3 regions of the Caldimonas aquatica genome follow, and region 1 is predicted to be linked to each of the others. Evidence: predicted binding sites of a transcription regulator. Region 1 holds the regulator's gene; each other region holds the start of a gene.
The links. The regulator HrcA, encoded in region 1, represses chaperone genes, less so after heat shock. The targets are predictions, from matches to a motif close to TTAGCACTCNNNNNNNNNGAGTGCTAA.
Positions count from the first base shown of each region.

Region 2: the regulator HrcA is predicted to act here: its motif matches at 938-964, upstream of groES (co-chaperone GroES).
Region 3: the regulator HrcA is predicted to act here: its motif matches at 4,315-4,341, upstream of rpoH (RNA polymerase sigma factor RpoH).

Region 1 is NZ_CP110257.1:2,724,015-2,731,072, forward strand. It holds gene recN (DNA repair protein RecN) at 1-913, opposite strand, end outside; gene OMP39_RS12395 (NAD kinase) at 913-1,791, opposite strand; gene hrcA (heat-inducible transcriptional repressor HrcA) at 1,904-2,920, shown strand; tRNA gene OMP39_RS12405 (tRNA-Ile) at 2,986-3,062, shown strand; gene OMP39_RS12410 (response regulator) at 3,188-3,820, opposite strand; gene OMP39_RS12415 (PAS domain-containing sensor histidine kinase) at 3,832-4,881, opposite strand; gene OMP39_RS12420 (carboxylesterase/lipase family protein) at 5,165-6,862, shown strand; gene OMP39_RS12425 (3-(methylthio)propionyl-CoA ligase) at 6,876-7,058, shown strand, end outside.
Region 2 is NZ_CP110257.1:578,009-585,066, reverse strand. It holds gene ychF (redox-regulated ATPase YchF) at 1-823, shown strand, start outside; gene groES (co-chaperone GroES) at 1,068-1,358, shown strand; gene groL (chaperonin GroEL) at 1,399-3,039, shown strand; gene OMP39_RS02625 (DUF1631 domain-containing protein) at 3,267-5,339, shown strand; gene OMP39_RS02620 (alpha/beta fold hydrolase) at 5,409-6,314, opposite strand; gene yihA (ribosome biogenesis GTP-binding protein YihA/YsxC) at 6,389-7,058, opposite strand, start outside.
Region 3 is NZ_CP110257.1:678,319-685,376, forward strand. It holds gene OMP39_RS03080 (SDR family oxidoreductase) at 1-628, shown strand, start outside; gene OMP39_RS03085 (GntP family permease) at 740-2,191, opposite strand; gene OMP39_RS03090 (patatin-like phospholipase family protein) at 2,217-3,251, opposite strand; gene rpoH (RNA polymerase sigma factor RpoH) at 3,355-4,281, opposite strand; gene OMP39_RS03100 (NAD(P)/FAD-dependent oxidoreductase) at 4,529-5,581, shown strand; gene OMP39_RS03105 (DUF3429 domain-containing protein) at 5,745-6,185, shown strand; gene OMP39_RS03110 (M61 family metallopeptidase) at 6,205-7,058, shown strand, end outside.

The DNA of each region.
Region 1 (7,058 bases):
TCACCCAGGCCCCGAGACGTTCGTCGAGCTCCTGCAGGCGGGCCGGGTCGAGGTCGGCATGGCGCAGGTAGCCGTGCAGGCTGTGCGAGGCGTCTTGCAGTTGGGCCTGCGCGCTTTGCAGCACCTCGATCACGGCCGCGAGGCTGTCGTCGTACTCGGCCACGGACTGCAGCGCATCGACCGCGCGGGCCGTCAGCTCGTCGGCGCTGCCCTCGGCTTCGGACAGCGCATCCAAGGCCCCCTGCACCGCATCGAGCAGCGACTGCGCATGGCTGAGCCGGCGGTGCTCGGCGTTGAGTTCGTCCCACTCGTGCTCGCCCGGCGAGAGCTTCTCGAGCTCGCCGATCTGCCAGGCCAGGCGCTCGCGCTCGCGATCCAGGTCGGCCTGCCGGGCGCGGGCATCGTCCAGTCGCGCCTGCGCCTCGCGCCAGACCTGCCAGGCGGCCTGGAGCGGCGCCAGCGGCACGCCCGCGTAGGCGTCGAAGAGCGCCCGCACGGATTCGGCGCGCGTGAGGCTTTGCCAAGCGTGCTGGCCGTGGATGTCCACCAGACGCTCGCCCGCGGCCTTGAGCTGCGCCACCGTCGCGGCGCTGCCGTTGATCCACGCGCGGCTCTTGCCCTGCGCGTCGATCGTACGCCGCAACAGCAACTCGTCGCCCGGCTCGAAGCCGGCCTCCTCCAGCCAGGGCACGAGCGCGGGCGGCAGGTCGAAGGCCGCCGTGATCTCGGCGCGCGAGGCGCCCTCGCGCACCACGCCGGCGTCGCCGCGGCTGCCCAGAGCAAGTTGCAGCGCGTCGATGAGGATGGACTTGCCCGCGCCGGTCTCGCCGGTCAGGACGGAAAAGCCGGAATCGAGCTCGATCTCGAGCTCGCTGACGATGACGAAATCGCGCAATGCGATGCGTCTGAGCATCAGACCCCCACTCCCTCGTTCCAGTGCAGCTTCTTGCGCAGCGTGGCGTAGTAGCTCCAGCCGCGCGGATGGAGGAAACGCACTTGGTGCGCCGAACGGCGCACGCAGATGCGATCGCCGTGCAGGAGGCTGGCCAGGCGTTGCATATCGAAGTTGGCGCTCGCGTCGCGGCCGGCGACGATCTCGATCGTGATCTGGCTCGAGTCGGGCAGGACGATGGGGCGGTTGGACAGCGTGTGCGGGGCGATCGGCACCAGCACCCAGCCCTTGATCGCGGGATGCAGGATCGGACCGTTGGCCGAGAGCGCGTAGGCCGTGGAGCCGGTGGGCGAGGCGACGATGAGGCCGTCGGCGCGGATGTTGGCCATGAACTGCTCGTCCACGTCCACCCGCAACTCGACCATGCCAGCCGTCGCGCCGCGGCTGACGACGACGTCGTTCATCGCGAAGCCGTCGAAGATTGGATGGCCGTCGCGCAGCACCTGGCCCTCGAGCATCGTGCGGTGCTCTTCCTCGTAGTGGCCGGCGAACATCTCGCGCAGCGTCTCGCGCACGTCCTGCACCGGAATGTCGGTGATGAACCCGAGCCGCCCCTGGTTGATGCCGATGAGCGGCACGCCGTAGCGGGCAAGCTCGCGCGCGATGTGCAGCATGGTGCCGTCGCCGCCCACGACGATGGCCAGGTCACAGCGCAGACCGATCTCGGCCACGGTGAGCATCGGGTACTCAGCCAGTGAGGTGTTGAGCGCCGTGTCGTGCTCCAGCGCCACCTCGGCGCCCAGCCGCAGCAGCAGCTGCGCGATGTCATTGAGCACCGGCTCGATGCCTTGAGCCTGGTACTTGCCAATCAGGGCCACATGACGAAAGCGCGGAAGCATGGAAGGATTACACCACAGCGCCTGCGCCGGAACGTGAAGCGCTGCCGCTTGGCGGGGAGTGCCGGCCCCGACACGCTACCCGGGAAAAAGTCCCCGCCCTACAATCACTTGCATGCTGGACGATCGTGCGAAAACCCTGCTCAAGGCCCTCGTGGAGCGCTACATCGCCGAAGGCCAGCCGGTGGGCTCACGCACCCTGTCCAAAGCGTCGGGGCTGGACCTCTCCCCGGCGACCATCCGCAACGTGATGGCCGATCTGGAGGAGCTGGGCCTCATCGCCAGCCCTCACACCTCGGCCGGACGGGTGCCCACCGCACGCGGCTACCGGCTGTTCGTGGACACCATGCTCACCGTGCGGCCGCTGGAGGTCGAGGCCCCGCCCGAAGTGGCCGGTCAGCTGCAGCCCGACCAGCCCAAGAAGGTCATTGCCAACGCCGCGCAGCTGCTGTCGAATTTGTCGCAGTTCGTCGGCGTGGTCACCGCCCCGCGCAAGCCGTCGGTGTTCCGTCACATCGAGTTCCTGCGTCTGTCGGACCGGCGGGTGTTGGTCATCCTGGTTGCCCCGGACGGAGACGTGCAGAACCGCGTGATCTTCACCCAACACGACTACTCGCAGTCGGAGCTGGTGGAGGCCACCAACTACCTGAACGGCCACTATGCCGGGCTGACGATCGAGGAGGTGCGCGAGCGCCTCAAGGGTGAGATCGACGCGCTGCGCGGCGAGATCGCCGCACTGATGCAGGCCGCCGTGCAGGCCGGCTCCGAGGCGATCGCCGAAAGCACCGACGACGTGGTGATCTCCGGCGAGCGCAACCTGCTGCAGGTGCAAGACTTCTCCAGCGACCTCGGCTCGCTGCGCAAGCTGTTCGACCTGTTCGAGCAGAAGACCCAGCTGATGCGGCTGCTCGACGTGTCCAGCCGTGCCGAAGGGGTGCGCATTTACATCGGCGGCGAGAGCCAGGTGGTGCCGTACGAGGAGCTGTCGGTCGTCTCGGCACCTTACGAGGTGGACGGCCAGGTGGTGGGCACGCTGGGCGTGATCGGCCCCACGCGCATGGCGTACGACCGCATGATCCAGATCGTGGACATCACCGCCCGGCTGGTCTCCAATGCCCTGAGTCAAAAGTAGGTCGCGCGCCGGGTGCCGCTCTACAATCCCACGCTTTCGCGCGCACCGGTCTTGGGTGCGCCCTGGGGCCGTTAGCTCAGTCGGTTAGAGCAGAGGACTCATAATCCTTTGGTCGCAGGTTCGAGCCCTGCACGGCCTACCAAGAAGATCGAGCGGGCCCTGGGCGGCGGGGCACGCAGTCGCCGGAGTGTCCCCCGGCGCCGGCCGGTGGCCGCCCCTCCTCCTCGATGTCCTGCGGCGGCGGGGTCACCCGTCCGCGACCAACCCTCAATGGATCAGCCCCTGCCGCACCGCATACAGCACCAGCTCCGCGGTGCTGGCCACGCCCAGCTTTTCGAGGATGTGGGTGCGGTGCGTGCTCACGGTCTTCACGCTGATCATCATCTCCTCGCCGATCTGCGTGAGCGACAGGCCTTTGAGCAGCATCAGCATGATCTGGTGCTCGCGCGTGGACAGGCGCTGGTGCGGCGGGCGCTCGTCGGCGCCGTGCAGCTGCGCCTGCACGAGCGGCGCGGCGCGCGCGCTCAGGTACTGGCCGCCGGCGGCCACGCGGCGGATCGCGGTCACGAGCTCGGCGGGTTCGGCGTCTTTGGGCAGGTAGCCGTTCGCCCCGGCCTTCACCGCGACCAGCGCGTACTGCGCCTCCGGATACATCGACAGCATCAGCACCGGCAGCGTGGGGGCCGCGCCGCGGATCGACTCCAGCACCTCCAGGCCGCTGCGCCCGTCCATGTTGATGTCCAGCAGCACGAGGTGATAGCGGTGCTCCTTGACCATCTCCAGCGCCTCGCTGCCGTTGCGCGCCTCGCCGGCCACGCGCATGTCGGGCTCGTCGAGCAGCAGGCGCCGGATGCCGGAGCGGAAGATGGTGTGGTCGTCGGCCAGCAGCAGGTCGATCATGGCGGCGCTCCCTACAGCAGCGGGGCACGCAGGCGCAGCCGCGTGCCGGCGCCGGGCGCCGAGTCGAGGCTGAACTCGGCGCCGATCTCGCGCGCGCGTTCGCTCATGCTGAGCAGGCCGAGTGCGTTGCGGCCCTGCGCGGCGGGGTCGAAGCCGAGGCCGTCGTCTTCGAGGCTCAGCATGAGCATGTCGCCTTCGGTCGTGAGGGCCGCACGCACGCGCGCCGCCTGCGCATGGCGCGCCACGTTGGTCAGCGCCTCCTGGAAGATGCGGTACAGCGCGATCGCACGCTTGGGCGACAGGCGCACCGGCGTGGGCGCTCGCGCGTCCAGCGTATGCGGCACGCCCGAGCGCGCGCTGAACTCGCCCAGTTCTCGCGCGATGGCCGCCGCGAGGTCCAGGTGCTCCAGTTCGCTGGGCCGCAGCGCCTCCGACATCTCGCGCACGGTGTCGATCGTCTTCTGCGTCAGCGCGATCAGCCCGCGCGTGAGCTCCTGCAGCTCGGCGCTGTCGGCGCGGCGCAGCACGCGCGTGGCGTCCATCTTGAGGGAGGTGAGCATGCCGCCGAGCACGTCATGCACGTCGCGCGCGAAGCTCAGGCGCTGCTCCTCCAGCTTGCGGTGGGTGTAGGCCGAGAGCTGCTGCAACTGCTCGCGCGAACGGCGCAACTCCTCCTCGTTGCGCAGCCGCTCGGTCGCGTCGATGCCCACGCCGATCACCGCCGGCCGGCCGCGGTAGAGGATGCGCGAGCCGTGCACTTCCACCAGCAGCTCGCGCCCGTCGCGGTGCAGCAAGTGGGTGATGAAGTGGATGCTGGGCGGGTCGGCGTTGAGCCGCTTGTAGTACAGCCGCAGCACCTCGGGCAGGAAGTGCGGTGCAATGAACTTCGTCAGGTGGCCACCGATCATTTCCTCGGGCGTGTAGCCCATGATGGCCGCGAAGGTGTGGTTGGTATAGACGCAGCACTCGTCCTGCAGCACGTAGATGCCCGCCACCGACTGCTCCACGATCGCGTGGAAGGGCACGTCGGAGAGCGTGGCGCGGTCGAAGTCGGTGGTCATGTCGGGCACCGGTCCATGGTAGGCAAGCCCGGCGTCAGATGGCGCAGGGCTTCCCCGGAGCGGTTCTCGGAAGTTTCCGATGGCTGCGAAACAGGATGTATCGAACGGTGGGCGCACCGGTCGTGAGGAGGGCGCCGTGCGTCGCTCTCGGGTCTTCACTGAGGCCCCGGCGAGAGGCGGCTTTACCCCGAGGCGCTTTCGGAAATTTCCGATGGTCCGGTGCAGGCCGCCTCCGTAGTCTGCAGGCCGGCATCCCAGATCCAGCATGAACGAGGAGACCCCCATGAGACAGCTTCGACATGCCGCCGGCGGCTTGTGCATCCTGGCGGCAACGCTGCTCACCGCCTGCGGCGGCAGCGACGGTCCGCCGCCCACCGAGCGCAGCACTCGGCTGGGCACCGTGGCGGGCGTGGAGCAGTCGGGCACCTACGCATGGCTGGGCATTCCCTTCGCGAAGCCCCCGGTGGGCGCGCTGCGCTGGCGGGCACCGGCCGAGCCCGACGCCTGGAGCGGCAAGCGCGACGCCAAGGCCTTCGGCAACGCCTGCATCCAGAACGGCCGCATCTACGGCCCGGGCAGCAACAACACCTACGACGCCACCATCGGCACCACGCTGAACACCCCGGTGGGCAGCGAGGACTGCCTCACCCTGAACATCTGGCGCCCGGCCAACCGCGACAACAACCTGCCGGTGCTGTTCTTCGTGTACGGCGGCAGCAACATCTCCGGCTACACCGCCGATCCGGTCTACAACGGCGCGAACCTCGCCAAGACCGCCAACGCGGTGGTGGTGACGGCCAACTACCGCGTGGGGCCCTTCGGCTTCTTCAACGCCGCACAGATCAACGCGCTGGCCGCCAGCCCCGAGGAGGCCTCGGGCAACTTCGCGCTGCTGGACATCATGCAGGCGCTGAAGTTCGTGCAGCAGAACATCGCGAACTTCGGCGGCAACCCCGGCAACGTCACGCTGATGGGCCAGTCGGCCGGCGCGATCAACACCTGGGCGCTGCTGGCCTCGCCGAAGGCGGCGGGCCTGTTCCACAAGGCGATCCCGTTGTCCGGCGGCCTCTCGCTGGCCAGCAACCTGCCGGCCGGCACCATCCCCACGCTGAACCCGGCGACCACCTACGCGGCGCAGGCCGACAACCTGCTGTACCAGCTGCTGATCGCCGACGGCCTGGCCGCCGATGTGCCCGGCGCGCAGGCCTACGTGGCCACGCAGAGCAACCAGCAGATCGCCGACTACCTGCGTGCCAAGCCGGCGGGCACGATCCTGACCACGCTGCTGACCAAGGGGCTGACGGGAAGCGGCCCCATCCCCGACGGCACGGTGCTGCCGCTGAACCCGATCGACGAGATCGCCGCCGGCCGCTACAACAAGGTGCCGGTGCTGGCCGGCAACACCGCCGACGAAGGCAAGCTGTTCGCGCCCTTCCTCACGCTGCTGGGCGGCCCGCCGGGCTTCATCATGAGCGACGCCGAACGGTTCGCGAAGATGTTCGATCCTGCGCAGGCGGCCGCGGTCACGATCGACCAGGTGATCCACCCGGCGTACCTGCCGGTCACGGCACCCGGCACCGGCTGGAACGCCAAGACGGCCCTGCTGGCTTCGGTGTTCATGGGCCCCAGCCGCGACAACGCGCTGAACACGCTGAAGACGCAGCAGTCCAACGTCTGGTACTACAAGTTCAGCTGGGCGCAGGAGCCCGCGCCGTGGAACGACATCTACGGTGCCGCGCATGCGTTCGACCTGCCGTTCGTGTTCGGCAACTTCGGGCCCTCGCTGTTCGCCAACGCGGTCAACAGCAGCGCCAACCAGCCGGGCCGGCTGGCGCTGTCCGGCGCGATGATGCAGAGCATCGCCGCCTTCATGCGCAACGGCGACCCCAACAATGCCAGTCTCGGCGTCACCTGGCCGGCATGGCCCGCGACGCTGGTCTTCGATGCCTCGCTCACGCAGGCGCAGATCAGCGTGCAGTGAGGAAAGGCGCGGGATGAACACGCTGATGGGCAGCATGATGGGGACACCGCTGCTGGTGTCCTCGCTGATCCGCCACGCCGCGCGCCACGCGGCCGACACCGAGATCGTGTCGCGCCGCGCCGAGGGCGACCTGCACCGCACCACCTGGGCCGCGCTGGAGCTGCGCGCGCGCCGCCTCGCGCAGGCGCTGGAGCGG
Region 2 (7,058 bases), 1.2 Mb from region 1:
CGCGCACATCCGCGAGACGGACGCCATCGTCAACGTCGTGCGCTGCTTCGACGACCCGAACGTCATCCACGTGGCCGGCAAGGTCGACCCGATCGCCGACATCGAGGTGATCCAGACCGAACTGTGCCTGGCCGATCTGGCCACCGTCGAGAAGGGCCTGCAGCGCTACACCAAGGTGGCCAAGGCCGGCGGCGACAAGGAGGCGCAGCGCCTGGTGGACGTGCTCGACAAGTGCCAGGCGGCGCTCAACGAAGGCCAGCCGGTGCGCACCATCGACTTCAGCAAGGAAGAGCTCGCCGTGCTCAAACCGCTGTGCCTCATCACGGCCAAGCCGGCGATGTTCGTCGGCAACGTCGCCGAGGACGGCTTCGAGAACAACCCGCTGCTGGACCGGTTGCGCGAATACGCGGCCAAGCAGAACGCGCCGGTGGTGGCGATCTGCGCCAAAACCGAGGCCGAACTCGCCGACATGAGCGACGAGGACAAGCTCATGTTCCTCAAAGAGATGGGCCAGGACGAGCCGGGCCTCAACCGCCTCATCCGCGCGGCCTTCAAGCTGCTGGGGCTGCAGACCTACTTCACCGCCGGCGAAAAGGAAGTGCGCGCCTGGACCGTCCCCATCGGCGCCACCGCCCCGCAGGCCGCAGGGGTCATCCACACCGACTTCGAACGCGGGTTCATCCGCGCGCAGACCATCGCTTACGAGGACTTCGTCGCCCACGGCGGCGAGCAGGGCGCCAAGGACGCCGGCAAGATGCGCGCGGAAGGCAAGGAGTACGTCGTCAAGGACGGCGACGTGATGCACTTCCTGTTCAACGTCTGAGTCTGCGCGACGTCTGGGTCTGCACAGCGCAGGCGCGCCGGCCCCCGCCCGCCCCCCGGCACACGGGGGAGCCACCCTTGAAACGCCGGGCTGCGTCCCTATAATCAGCTGCTGTTAGCACTCTCCATTGGCGAGTGCTAGTAACGCCGCCGGCACTGCGGTGCGCGGCGGCACAGGAATGTGAATGAGCGCTCACATGCGCTCATTGCATTTGAGAGAGAGCCTTCTCATCCAAGGAGATGCAATGAAACTTCGTCCGTTGCACGATCGCGTGATCGTCAAGCGCCTCGAGAACGAAACCAAGACCGCTTCCGGCATCGTGATCCCCGACAACGCCGCTGAAAAGCCCGACCAGGGTGAGGTGCTGGCCGTCGGCCCGGGCAAGCGCAATGAGAAGGGCGATTTCGTGGCCCCGAACGTGAAGGTCGGCGATCGCGTGCTGTTCGGCAAGTACAGCGGCCAGACGGTCAAGGTCGATGGCGAGGAGCTGCTGGTGATGCGCGAGGAAGACCTCTTCGCCGTGATCGAGAAGTAAAGCCGGTACCCCCACCACTCAAGGAATTCGGAGAAACGTTATGGCAGCTAAAGACGTCGTGTTCGGCGGCGAAGCCCGGGCCCGCATGGTCGAGGGCGTGAACATCCTGGCCAACGCGGTCAAGGTCACCCTGGGCCCGAAGGGCCGCAACGTGGTCCTGGAGCGCTCGTTCGGCGCCCCCACCGTCACCAAGGACGGTGTCTCGGTCGCGAAGGAAATCGAGCTGAAGGACAAGCTCCAGAACATGGGCGCCCAGATGGTCAAGGAAGTGGCTTCCAAGACCAGCGACAACGCCGGTGACGGCACCACCACCGCCACCGTGCTGGCCCAGGCCATCGTGCGCGAAGGCATGAAGTACGTGGCCGCCGGCATGAACCCGATGGACCTCAAGCGCGGCATCGACAAGGCCGTGACCGCGCTGGTCGAGGAGCTGAAGAAGATCAGCAAGCCGACCACCACCAGCAAGGAGATCAGCCAGGTCGGCTCGATCTCGGCCAACAGCGACGAGTCGATCGGCCAGATCATCGCCGAGGCGATGGACAAGGTGGGCAAGGAAGGCGTGATCACCGTCGAAGACGGCAAGTCGCTGCAGAACGAGCTCGACGTCGTCGAGGGCATGCAGTTCGACCGCGGCTACCTGTCGCCCTACTTCATCAACAACCCCGACAAGCAGGCCTGCGTGCTGGAGAACCCGTACGTCCTGCTGCACGACAAGAAGATCAGCAACATCCGTGACCTGCTGCCGGTGCTCGAGCAAGTCGCCAAGGCCGGCCGTCCGCTGCTGATCGTCGCCGAAGAAGTCGAGGGTGAAGCCCTGGCCACGCTGGTGGTCAACACCATCCGCGGCATCCTGAAGGTGTGCGCCGTCAAGGCCCCTGGCTTCGGCGATCGCCGCAAGGCCATGCTGGAGGACATCGCCATCCTGACCGGCGGCAAGGTCATCTCCGAGGAAGTGGGCCTGACGCTCGAGAAGATCACGCTGGCCGACCTGGGCCAGGCCAAGCGCGTCGAGGTGGCCAAGGAGAACACCACGATCATCGATGGCGCCGGTGCCGCCGCCGACATCGAAGCGCGCGTCAAGCAGATCCGCGTGCAGATCGAGGAAGCGACCTCCGACTATGACCGCGAGAAGCTGCAAGAGCGCGTGGCCAAGCTGGCCGGCGGTGTGGCGGTGATCAAGGTCGGTGCCGCGACCGAGGTCGAGATGAAGGAGAAGAAGGCCCGCGTCGAAGACGCGCTGCACGCCACCCGTGCGGCCGTCGAAGAGGGCATCGTCCCCGGCGGTGGCGTGGCGCTGCTGCGCGCCAAGCAGGCTGCCGGCCAGATCAAGGGCGACAACCCCGACCAGGAAGCCGGCATCAAGATCGTGCTGCGCGCGGTCGAGGAGCCGCTGCGCCAGATCGTGGCCAACGCCGGCGACGAGCCGAGCGTGGTGATCGCCAAGGTTCTGGAAGGCAAGGGCAACTTCGGCTACAACGCCGCCAACGGCACCTATGGCGACATGATCGAGATGGGCATCCTGGATCCGACCAAGGTGACCCGCACCGCGCTGCAGAACGCCGCGTCGGTCGCCGGCCTGATGCTCACGACCGAGGCCATGGTCGCCGAGGCGCCGAAGGACGAGACCCCCGCCGCCGGCGCCGGCATGGGTGGCATGGGCGGCATGGGCATGGACATGTGATGTCCGCCTGAGCGCCTGCGCTCTCGCACGAAAGGGCTGCCTGCGGGCAGCCCTTTTTCTTTGCCCCCTCTCTTTACTCCCTCTGGGCTCCCGGGCGGTTTTGCCAACTTTGCCCGCCGGTCATCGGACGGCCCGCGCCGTCTGGCCCCTGTCTGATGCAACCCCGTCACCGCCGGGCCGGGGTCGGCTCATAATCGCGCATTTCGTGCGCGTCTTTTGGCTCATCGATGACCGCCCCTCACGCCTTGCAGCTGCATCTGGAACCCGTGCTCGCGGGCCTACCCGACTTCGCGCGGCGCGTGGTCGCGGCCACCCTCGAGTCACTGCGCAGCAGCAGCATGGCGCTGGCCGTCGCGCAGGACCGCCAGCAGGTCTTCGCCGCCATGGAGGCGCTCAACCGCCACGGCGCACGGTGGGTCGAGTCGTTCGCGAGCCACCTCGACCAGGCCGTGCGAGAAGCCATGGACGATCGAGCCGCCGCGCGCGGCCGCTCGATCGGTCGTCTGCGCGTCGACGAGCTGACCCTGGTCGACGAGCGCCAGGCCGAGGAAGACATCGAGACCTCGCGCACGGTCATGCAGATCGAAGAGCTGGCGGAATGGGAGTTGCGCGAGGTGCAGGCCTACATGGCGGCCCTGCGGGGTGAAACCACCATCCGGCGCGAGGCGAATCCGTTGCGCCCCGAGGTATATGCCCGGGCCTTGAGCCATTCGAGCCGGGTCCTGCCGCTGGACACGGCTCCGAGGATGCTGCTGCTGCGCACGGCAGGCAGCGAGATGGGGCGCCTGCTGCGCGAGGCGTACGCCAGTCTGTGCCGCGGCCTGGAGCAAAAGGGGGTGGAGCCGTTGTCGTTCCGGGCCGTGCCCACCCCCGCCAGCCCGGCGCCCGCGCGCGATCCGTTCGGCCAGGTGCTGGGCAAGTTGCGGGCGGCCGCTCCTGCGGGCGCGCCCGCGGTCCCCGGAGGGCTGGAGGCGCGGCTCGCCGAGCTGAACCGCCGCATCGCCCCGGACAGCCTGCCCGTCCCGCTCGATGCGCCGCACGTGACCGTACCCAATGTGCTGCAGCAGCTGCAGGCCCCCGCCGCCGGGGCCGCGCCGACAAGCCCGGACCCTGAGCTGGTGTCGCTGCTGTCCAAACTGTTCGATCAGATCTTGGCCGACCCTCGCCTGCTGCCCCCGGTGCGCAGCGTGCTCGGCCGGCTGCAAGTCTCGGTGCTGCGCGTCGCCTTGCAAGACCCGACCCTGCTCACCGAGCAACAGCACCCGACCTGGCTGCTGCTCGATCGCATCGCCTCTCACTGCGCAGGCTATGCCGATGTGAAGGACGAGCGCCTGAGCGGCTTTCTCGCTTTCGTCGAACAGCTCGTCGGACGCGTCGCGGCGCAAGACAAGCCGGACGCGACGCTCTACCGCCGGGCCTTGCAGGAAGTCAACGACTACATCGATGCCAAGGCCCGCGAGGCGATCGAACGCTCGCGCGCGGCGGTCGAGAAGCTCCAGCGCATCGAGCGCGCCGAGCAGTTGCGCAGCGTGTTGCGCCAGCAGATGCGCCAGTGGCAAGGGCCGCCCATCAGCCAGAGCCTGCGCGACTTCCTCTTCGGCCCCTGGGTGGACGTGCTGGTCGAGGCGATGAGCCGCTACGGCGAGGACGGGCAGGAGACGTCGGAGCTGCTGCACACCGTCGACGAGCTGCTGTGGAGCCTGCAGCCGATGCGCAATGCCGAGGACCGCGCCCGGCTGCGCGCCCTGTTGCCGCTCATGACCGAGCGCCTGCAGCGCGGGCTGGACCTGATCGGCATGCCGACCGAGCAGCGGGCCGCGGTGCTGGCGGAGCTGCGCGCGATGCACACCAAGCACATGCGCGAGCCGGCCCCGGAGGATCTGACACCCGAGCAACTGGTGCAACGGTTGCGCGAGGAGGAGGACTCGGGCCCGCTGTGGTTCGATTCCGGCGAGGACGTGGACCGCAGTGTCCTGCCCACCGTGCCGATCGGCCTGATGTCTCACCCCGAGACGGAGGCCGGCCGCCTGGCGCGCGAAGCCTGGCAGTCCCGGCTGGTGCCCGGCACTTGGTACCTGATGTTCGTCCAGGGCCGCTGGGTCACGGCGCAGCTCACCTGGGTGAGCGACAACAAGCAGTTCTTCCTGTTCTCCAGTCAGCAGGTGGGGCATTCGCACTCGATGACCCGGCGCGCGCTGGAGCGCCTCCTGCGCGAAGGACTCGTCACCGTGCTGGAAGACCGCTCGCTGCTGCAGCGCGCGGCAGACAGCATGTTGCAGGACCTCGACGGCCCCCGATGAGGGGCCGATACGGGCCGCGCGGCGCCGCCCGGCCTGCAGCGCGAGCGGCAAGGCCGCCTCGCCCCGCCCTCAGAGACGGCCGTCCAGGAAGGCTTCGATCTGCTCGGCCACCCACTGCGGCTCCTCGTGCAGGATCCAGTGCGTGGCATGAGGCCGGCGGCGCACGGTGAGCCTCGGCACGTAGTCCTCCAGCCCGTCGAGCAATGCAGGCGGCAGCGCCGTGTCGGCCTCGCCCCACAGCACGAGCGTGGGCACCCGGACGGTCACCTGCTCGGGGCGCAGTTCCACGCGGGTGGCAGCCGCGTCCCGGTCGGTGGGCGGGCGCAGCGGCGAGGCGCGGTAGTAGTTGAGCGGCCCGGTCAGGCCCTGGCGCCAGACCTCCCGGTAGCGCTCGCGCATCGCCTCGTCGAGCCAGCCCCCCTCTGCGGCCGCGCCCATGCGCTCGAAGAACGGCCACAGGCGCGCGTAGTCGTCGGCCGCCAGCAATTGCTCGGCGTCGGGGCGGCACAGGAAGTTCATGTAGGCGCTGGCCGCCTGCTGGGCGGGGTTGTGCTTGAGCTCCCGCAGGAAGGTGGCCGGATGGGGCGAATTGACGATCACCAGGCGCTCGATCAGTTCCGGCTGCTGCACCGCGAGGTTCCAGGCCACCGCACCGCCCCAGTCGTGGGCGACGAGCGCCGCCACGGGCGCGCCGAGCTGGCGCAACAGCTCGGCGACGTCCTGCACCAGGTGCTTCGCGCGGTAGGCTTCCACGTCCTTCGGCGTCGAGGAGCCGGCGTAGCCCCTCAGGTTGGGCGCCACCACCCGCCAGCGCGGCGCCAGGCGGGCCGCCACGTCGTCCCACGCGAAAGCCGCTTCCGGAAAGCCGTGCAGCATCACCAGCACGGGCGCGCCCGCCGGCCCCGCACGCCGGCACACCAGCCGGATGCCGTGCGCAAGCTCTGCGGTGAAAGTCTCCATCTCGACAGGGCTCATCGGTTCCTCCTCGGACGCCGCGCTCTTGCGGCGCGAGACACAGTATCCCGGCCGGCCCCGGCCCCCACCGTCACCTAGGCGACGGGATGCGCCCAGTGATGGAGGGTCAGCGCCAGGTCGTCCAGCCCGGTGCGGTTCAGCGACGAGAACAGCAGCAGGCCCACGTCGGCGTGCTCGGTCACGAACTCACCCACCACCTGCTCGGCAGCGCGCAGCGAGCGCTGGGCCTCGTGCCGGCTCAACTTGTCGGCCTTGGTGAGCGCCACCAGCAGGCGCACCTCCCCGGTTCCGACCCGCGGCGCGACGAACCGCAGCAATTGCTGGTCCAGCTCGGTCGGCCCGTGGCGCGCATCGACGAGCAGCACCACGCCCCGCAACTGAGAGCGCTCGGCCAGGTAGCGGGCCATCACCTCCTGCCAGCGCAGCTTGGCGGTGCGCTCGACCGCCGCGTAGCCGTAGCCGGGCAGGTCCGCCAGCACGGCGTCGGCCGCCTGGCGGGGGCCCAGCTCGAACAGGTTGATGTGCTGCGTGCGGCCGGGCGTCTTGGATGCGAAGGCGAGCCGGCGCTGCTGCGTCAGCGTGTTGATCGCGGTCGACTTGCCGGCGTTGGAACGGCCGACGAAGGCGATCTCGGGCAACGCGTGCTGCGGCAGCTGATGCAACTGGCTGGCGGTGACGAGGAAACGGGCGGTGTGGGCCCAGGCGAGCGCCCGCTTGGCGTCGGGCCCGGGCGCGGCAGCCGCC
Region 3 (7,058 bases), 1.3 Mb from region 1:
CGAAGAGACGGTGCGGCTCGTGCGCGAGCAGGGCGGCGAAGCGGTGTTCGTCGCGGCCGACGTGAGCCGCGCCGAGGATTGCCAGCGCCTCGTGGAGGTGGCCCAGACGCGCTTCGGCGGGCTCGACGTGGCCTGCAACAACGCGGGCATCGGCGGCGAACTGGCGCCCACGGCGGACCACACGCTGGAGGGCTGGAATCAGGTGATCGCCGTCAACCTGACCGGCGTGTTCCTGTGCATGAAGTACCAGATTCCCGCGATGCTCGCCCGCGGCGGGGGCGCGATCGTCAACATGGCGTCCATCCTCGGACAGGTCGCGTTCGCCAGCGCGCCGGCCTACACGGCCGCCAAGCACGGGGTGGTGGGGCTGACTCAGGCCGCGGCACTCGAGTACTCGGCCCAGGGGGTGCGGGTCAACGCGGTCGGACCGGCCTTCATCCGCACGCCCATGATCGAGCGGCTGGAAGCGGACCCGGCGGGGTATCAGCAGCTGGTGGCCCTGCATCCGATCGGGCGGCTCGGCCAACCGGAGGAGGTGGCGGAGCTGGTGCTGTGGCTGAGCTCGCCGCAGGCGTCGTTCGTGACCGGGGCCTACTACCCGGTCGACGGCGGCTTCCTGGCGCGCTGAGCGAGGGCCGCCGTTGCCTGGCGTGCCGACGTCTGCTTGTGGTGCGGCTGCGTGCTCGCGGATGAGTCAGGTGCGGCCGCCCGTCTTTGCGGCGTGGGCTTCGAGCGCACGCTAGAAACTGCCGAAGACGCTGCCCAGTGTCACGACGACCGCGAGCGCCACCAGCGGCGCCGCCACGGCCACGACGAAGATGTCGGGGTACGACTGCCGGTGCGTGAGCCCGCAGATGGACAGCAGGGTGATGACCGCCCCGTTGTGGGGCAGGGCATCGAGCCCGCCGGTCGCGATGGCCGTGACCCGGTGCAGCAACTCGGGAGCAATGCCCGCGGCACGGCCGAGCTCCATGTACGTGTCGCCCAGGGTGCTGAGTGCGATGCTCATGCCGCCCGAGGCCGAGCCCGTGATGCCTGCCAGCAGGTTGACCGCCACTGACAGGGAGATCAACGGGTTGCCGGGCGAGAGGCCCAGCACCGCGTCGCGGATCAGTGCGAAGCCCGCCAGCGACGCGATCACCGCCCCATAGCCGACCTGGGAGGCGGTGTTGAAGATGGGCAGTACAGCCGCCGAGGCGCCCGCATCGACCACCTCGCCCAGCGAAGGCAAACGCCGACCCAACGTGAGCAGCAGCCACCCGATCGACGCGCTCAACGCGACGATGATGGCCCACACCCCGCGCACCGCTTCGAGCGAAGTGCCGCCGTACAGGGCCTGGGCGAGGTAGGTCGTGTCCAGCCGCGGCAGCCACTGCTCGGCCAGCAGGTAGTTCAGCGTCACCACGAGCAGGATGGGCGACAGCGCCAGGGTCATCCCCGGCAGGGCCGTGGGGGCGGCGCTCGGGGAGGCCTCGGCCAGATCGTAGCCTTCGCCGTGCGCATGTTCGCGCAGCTTGCGGTCCACCGTCACCGCGGCCGGGGCCTCCTCGCCGTAGCCCTCGCCGGCCGCCTGGGCAGCGGCGCCGCGCCACAGCAACCAAGCCAGGCCGAGTCCCAGCATGATCGCCCCGCCGATGACGCCCAGGCCCGGCGCGGCGAAGGGGGTGGTGCCGAAGTAGGGCATCGGAATGGCGTTCTGGATGGCTGGGGTGCCGGGCAGGGCGGTCATCGTGAAGGTGAAAGCCCCGAGCGCGATCGACGCCGGGATGAGACGCTTGGGGAGGGACGCGGCGCGGAAGAGCTCCGAGGCGATCGGATAGACGGCAAATGCCACCACGAAGAGCGACACGCCCCCGTACGTCAGCACCGCGCAGGCCAGCACCACTGCGACGAGGGCGCGTTCGCCGCCCAGACGTGCGACGATGCCCTGGGCGATGGCGCGGGCTGCGCCGGTGGCCTCCATCAGCTTGCCGAACAGGCCGCCGAGCAGGAACAGCGGGAAGTACAGCACGATGAAGCGGCCCAGCGCCGGCATGAAGACCTGCGTGTAGCTGGCCAGCACCGGCGTACCCGGGCTGAAGAGCACGGCCACGAGGGCGGCCAGCGGAGCCAGCACCAGGATGCTCATGCCGCGGTAGGCCATCACCATCAGGAGGGTCAGTGACAGCAGGATTCCGGCGATGCTCAGCACGGCTTCCCCCCGGACAAGCGGCCCGTCATCGGTAGGCCGAGAGGTCCAGCGTGGAGCGGCGGCCGACATGGCTGAAGTACCGCGCCAGCCAGGCGTCGGCCGTCTCGTGGCCGAGGCGGTAGAGCTGCTGTAGGAAGCCCCAGCCGGTGCGCAGCTTGCTGTAGGCCGCCAAGCCGGCGAGCGCCTCGGTGGCGTCGATGCGGTGGAGCTTCAGTGCGGCGATTTGACGGAACAGCGGCCGACGCGTTTCCTCCCCGGCGGGGTCTTCCTCCTCGAGCAGTTGCTGCAGCAGCGCAATGGAGCGCAGCTCCTTGACCAGGCTGCTGTTGAAGGTGATCTCGTTGAGCCGGTCCAAGATCTCCTGCGCGGTGGTGGGCACCTTCTCCCGGCACGAGGGATTGAGCTGCACCATCAGCAGGTCATGCGCCGGGCTCTCGGTGATCAGCGGCAGCAGCGAGGGGTTGCCCACATAGCCGCCATCCCAGTAAGGCTCGCCGTCGATCTCCACGGCACGAAAGAGCATGGGCAGGCAGGCCGAGGCCATCACCACGTCCGGCGTCAGTTCGTGCTGGCGGAACTCGCGCAGCCGCCCGGTGCGCACGTGGGTGGCCGAGATGAAGAGCCGCACCCCATCGGCGCGACGCAGCCGCTCGAAATCCACCTCCGAGGCGACGATGTGGCGCAACGGGTTGATGTCCAGCGGATTGAGCTGATAGGGCGAGAACGTGCGGCCCAGCCAGTCGAGGTAGCCCTGCAGCGGCGAGGGGGTGAGCGTCCAGCCGCCGAGGAAGGCGACCAAGGGTTCGGCCAGGAGGCCGCCGGCGCGGCTGACGCGCGTCCAGAAGCGCCGCAGGGCCTCGCGAGCGCCCGCTCGCCCCCCGGCCAGCAAGCCATCGGCCAGCACCACCGCGTTCATGGCCCCGGCGCTGGTGCCGCTGATGGCGTCGAACTCGATGCGTTCTTCCTCGAGCAGTCGGTCCAGTACACCCCAGGTGAAGGCGCCATGCGCACCCCCGCCCTGCAGGGCCAGGTTCATGCGTCGGATGTGGCGTCCGTTCATACGGCCCAGTCTAGGGGCGATCAATGGGGGCTGAAGCGCAGACCCGCCCGCCCGAACGATGACGGCCCCGCAGGGCCGTCATCCGTTCGAGCGGTGTCAGGTGTCAGGCGTACGCCGCCAAGGTCTTGCGCATCTTCTTCATCGCCGCGGCCTCGATCTGGCGGATGCGCTCGGCGCTCACGCCGTACTCGCTCGCCAGCTCGTGCAGCGTCTTGCCGCCCGAGCCGTCGTCGTTCACTTTGAGCCAGCGCTCCTCGACGATGCGGCGGCTGCGCGCGTCCAGCTCGTCCAGCGCGCGGGCGATCCCGTCGGTGGCCAGCGCGTCGCGATGGTGGGCCTCGATGACGCGGGTCGGTTCGCTCGATTCGTCCGCCAGGTAGGCGATCGGCGCGAAGCTCTCCTCGCTGTCGTCGGTGCTGGGCTCGAGCGCGACGTCCCCGCCGGCCAGCCGGGTTTCCATCTCGATGACTTCCTCGCGCTTGACGTTGAGCTCGCGCGCGACGGCGTCGATCTCGCGGTCGGTCAGCGTGGCGCGATGGGAGTCCGCGTCGGTGGCTTCGCCCTTCAGGCTCTGCTTGAGCGAGCGCAGGTTGAAGAACAGCTTGCGCTGGGCCTTGGTGGTGGCCAACTTGACCATGCGCCAGTTGCGCAGGATGTACTCGTGGATTTCGGCCTTGATCCAGTGCAGCGCGTAGCTGACCAGCCGCACGCCCTGCGACGGGTCGAAGCGCTTGACCGCCTTCATCAGGCCGACGTTGCCTTCCTGGATGAGGTCGCCTTGCGGCAGGCCGTAGCCCAGGTACTGGCGCGAGACCGAGACGACCAGCCGCAGGTGCGACAGCACCAGCTTGCCGGCCGCTTCCAGGTCGTTGTGTTCACGGTACCGCCGTGCGAGGCGCACCTCCTCTTCCTGCGTCAGCATCGGCAGGCGGTTGACCGCGGCGATGTACGCATCGAGGTTGCCCAGCGAGGGCACCAGGGCCCAAGGGTCCCGGAGGGTGAGAGCGGTTGACGTGTTCATCGCAGCCATGGAGTCCTGAACCTCCGTTTGGTTCCCGGCATATTAGCACTCGCACTGCGCGAGTGCTAAAGCCGGAAGAAGCTATCAAATCCAACTGTTCCATAGACCCCTTTTGCGCGAGAAAGTTCCCGCTGGCGCAGGACTCGCGTACTGGGCCACCGGGAGAGGGCCGGCAAGCTCGGTGCCCGGCGGCGCGCATCGACGCAGAGCCGCCGGCGCCGGCTGCGCTCCGCATGGCACTTGCTCGGCCCCGGCCATGGACGACCTTGCGAACTCCTCCTGCGAGGCCCTCGTGATCGGTGCCGGGCCGGCGGGCCTGATGGCTGCGATCTACCTGCTGCGCTTTCACCGCGAGGTGCGCGTGTACGGCTCCGCAGCGAGCCGCGCGGTGCGCATTCCCCGCTCGCACAACTTCCCCGGCTTTCCGGGCGGCATCCCGGGCGAGGAGCTGCTGCACCGACTGCGCCAGCAACTGGCCGAGCTGGGCGGGCGTGTGGAGGAGCTGCGCGTGAGCCGCCTGGACCGCACGGCGGGCGGTGAGTTCGTGGCGCAGGTGGGGGCGCAGGCGATCCGCGCATCCGCCGTCGTGCTCGCCACCGGGGTGGAGGACGTGCTGCCGGCAGTCGAAGGGGTGGAGGCTCTGCTCGCCGAGCGCCGCGCGCGCTTTTGCCCGATCTGCGACGGGCACGAGAGCGCCGGGCGGCGGGTGGCGGTGCTCGGCCTGGGTGCCCACGGTTGGCGCGAGGCGGAGTTCATACGGCACTACGCGAGCGAGGTGACCCTCGTGCAGTTGCCCCAGGCCCAGGTGGCGGGGGGTGTGCCCCCGGGGGTGGGCGAAGGCGGGGCCGAGGCTGCACAGGCCGACGCGGTGTCGCCGGGGATCACGGTGTGGAGCGGGATGTGTCGCCGGCTCGCCCTCGCCTCGGTCGAGCGCGAGGCGCAATGGCGGGCGTCGGGCCTGCCCGGCGCGGGCGGGCCGGTCCTCATCGAGATGGAGAACGGGCGCGCCGGGGAGTTCGACGTGGTGTACGTGGCGCTCGGCGTGCGCGCGCGGTCGGAACTGGCCCAGGCCCTCGGGGCCGAGTTGGACGCGCGCGGCGGCGTCCAGATCGACGATCACGCCCGGACCTCGGTGCCGGGTGTCTACGCGGTGGGCGACGTCGCGTCGGCGCTGGATCAAATCGTCGTCGGGATGGCCCATGCGGCGCTCGCGGCCACGGACATCCACAACCGGCTGCGGCGCAGGGACGGCAAAGACTGCTCGCTTGCGTGCGCAGGCTCAGGGAACCCTGCCGCGCCCCGGCGATGAGGTGACGCGGGGCCGAGCCCGCGGCCGCTCAACGGGCTGTTCGAGGCTCTTTTCCCCCTGGCCCTGCGTCCGTGAGCGGCGACAATGGCGCCCTCTAGGTGACGGATGCGGGCGGGCTGGAGACCGATGAGACCAGCCCCGGCCGCCCAGGAGGATGGACGTGATGCGTGAGGCTGGAGCCCAGGCTCCGAACCCGGTGGCGTTGAAGCTCGGCTATGCGGGCCTGCTGCCGTTCCTGATCGGGGCCGCCCTGGTGTGGCTCGTGCACGCCGAAGTGCAGCCGTATGCGACCTTGCTGCTGGCCGGCTACGGGGCGGTGATCGTGTCGTTCCTGGGCGGCATCCATTGGGGCCTGGGTTTTCGCCAGCAGGTGCCCTCGCCGGGGCCGTTCGTGTGGGGCGTGGTGCCCTCCCTGGTGGCCTGGGTGGCGGTGGTGATGCCTGCCTATGCAGGCCTCGTCGTGCTGGGCGTCATGCTCGTCGTGTGCTACCTGGTGGACCGCCGCGCCTACCCGCGCCACGGCCTCGCGGCCTGGCTCACCTTGCGGTTCCGCCTGACGGCGGTGGCCGCGCTGTCGTGCTTCCTCGGCGCGGCGGGCAGTTGAGTGGATGGGACTCCGATTCATGATCGTTCATCGCATCGAACCTCTGGACCTGCATGCGCACCTGTTCCGCGTCGTGCTGAAAGTGGCCGAGCCGGGCGACCTCGTCCGGCTCACCCTGCCGGTGTGGATCCCGGGCAGCTACCTCGTGCGCGAGTTCGCGCGCCACGTGCACGGACTGGAGGCTCGCCAGCAGGGCGAGCGCCGCACGGTGCGGCAGCTAGACAAGGCCAGCTGGGAGGTGAAATGCACCGGACGCGCCCCGCTCGAGGTCGAGTACCGCGTTTATGCCTTCGACCTCTCCGTGCGGGCGGCCTACTTGGACGCGCGGCGCGGCTTCTTCAACGGCACCAGCATGTTCTTGCGCGTCGAGGGGCGCGAGGACGAGCCGCAGCAGGTGGAACTGCGCCGCCTGCCGCGCGGGTGGCAGGCCGCGACGTCCTTGCCGGCGGTGAAGGTGGATGCGCGCGGGCAGGGGCTGTACCAGGCCGCCGACTATGACGAGCTGGTGGACCACCCCGTCGAGTTGGGACACTTCTGGCGCGGCGAGTTCAGGGCGGCCGGTGTGCCGCACGAGTTCGTGGTGAGCGGGGCGCTGCCGGGCTTCGACGCAGAGCGGTTGCTCGCCGATGCGAGGCGCATCTGCGAGACGCAGATCGCGTTCTGGCATGGCCGGCGTCGTCCGCCGTTTTCGCGCTATGTGTTCCTGCTCAACGCGATGGACGATGCCTACGGAGGGCTGGAGCACCGGGCGAGCACCGCGCTGGTGTGTGCGCGGCGTGACCTGCCTCGGCGCGACGAGCCCGGCACCCCGGACGCCTACGTGACGCTGCTCGGCCTCATCAGCCACGAATATTTCCATACCTGGAACGTCAA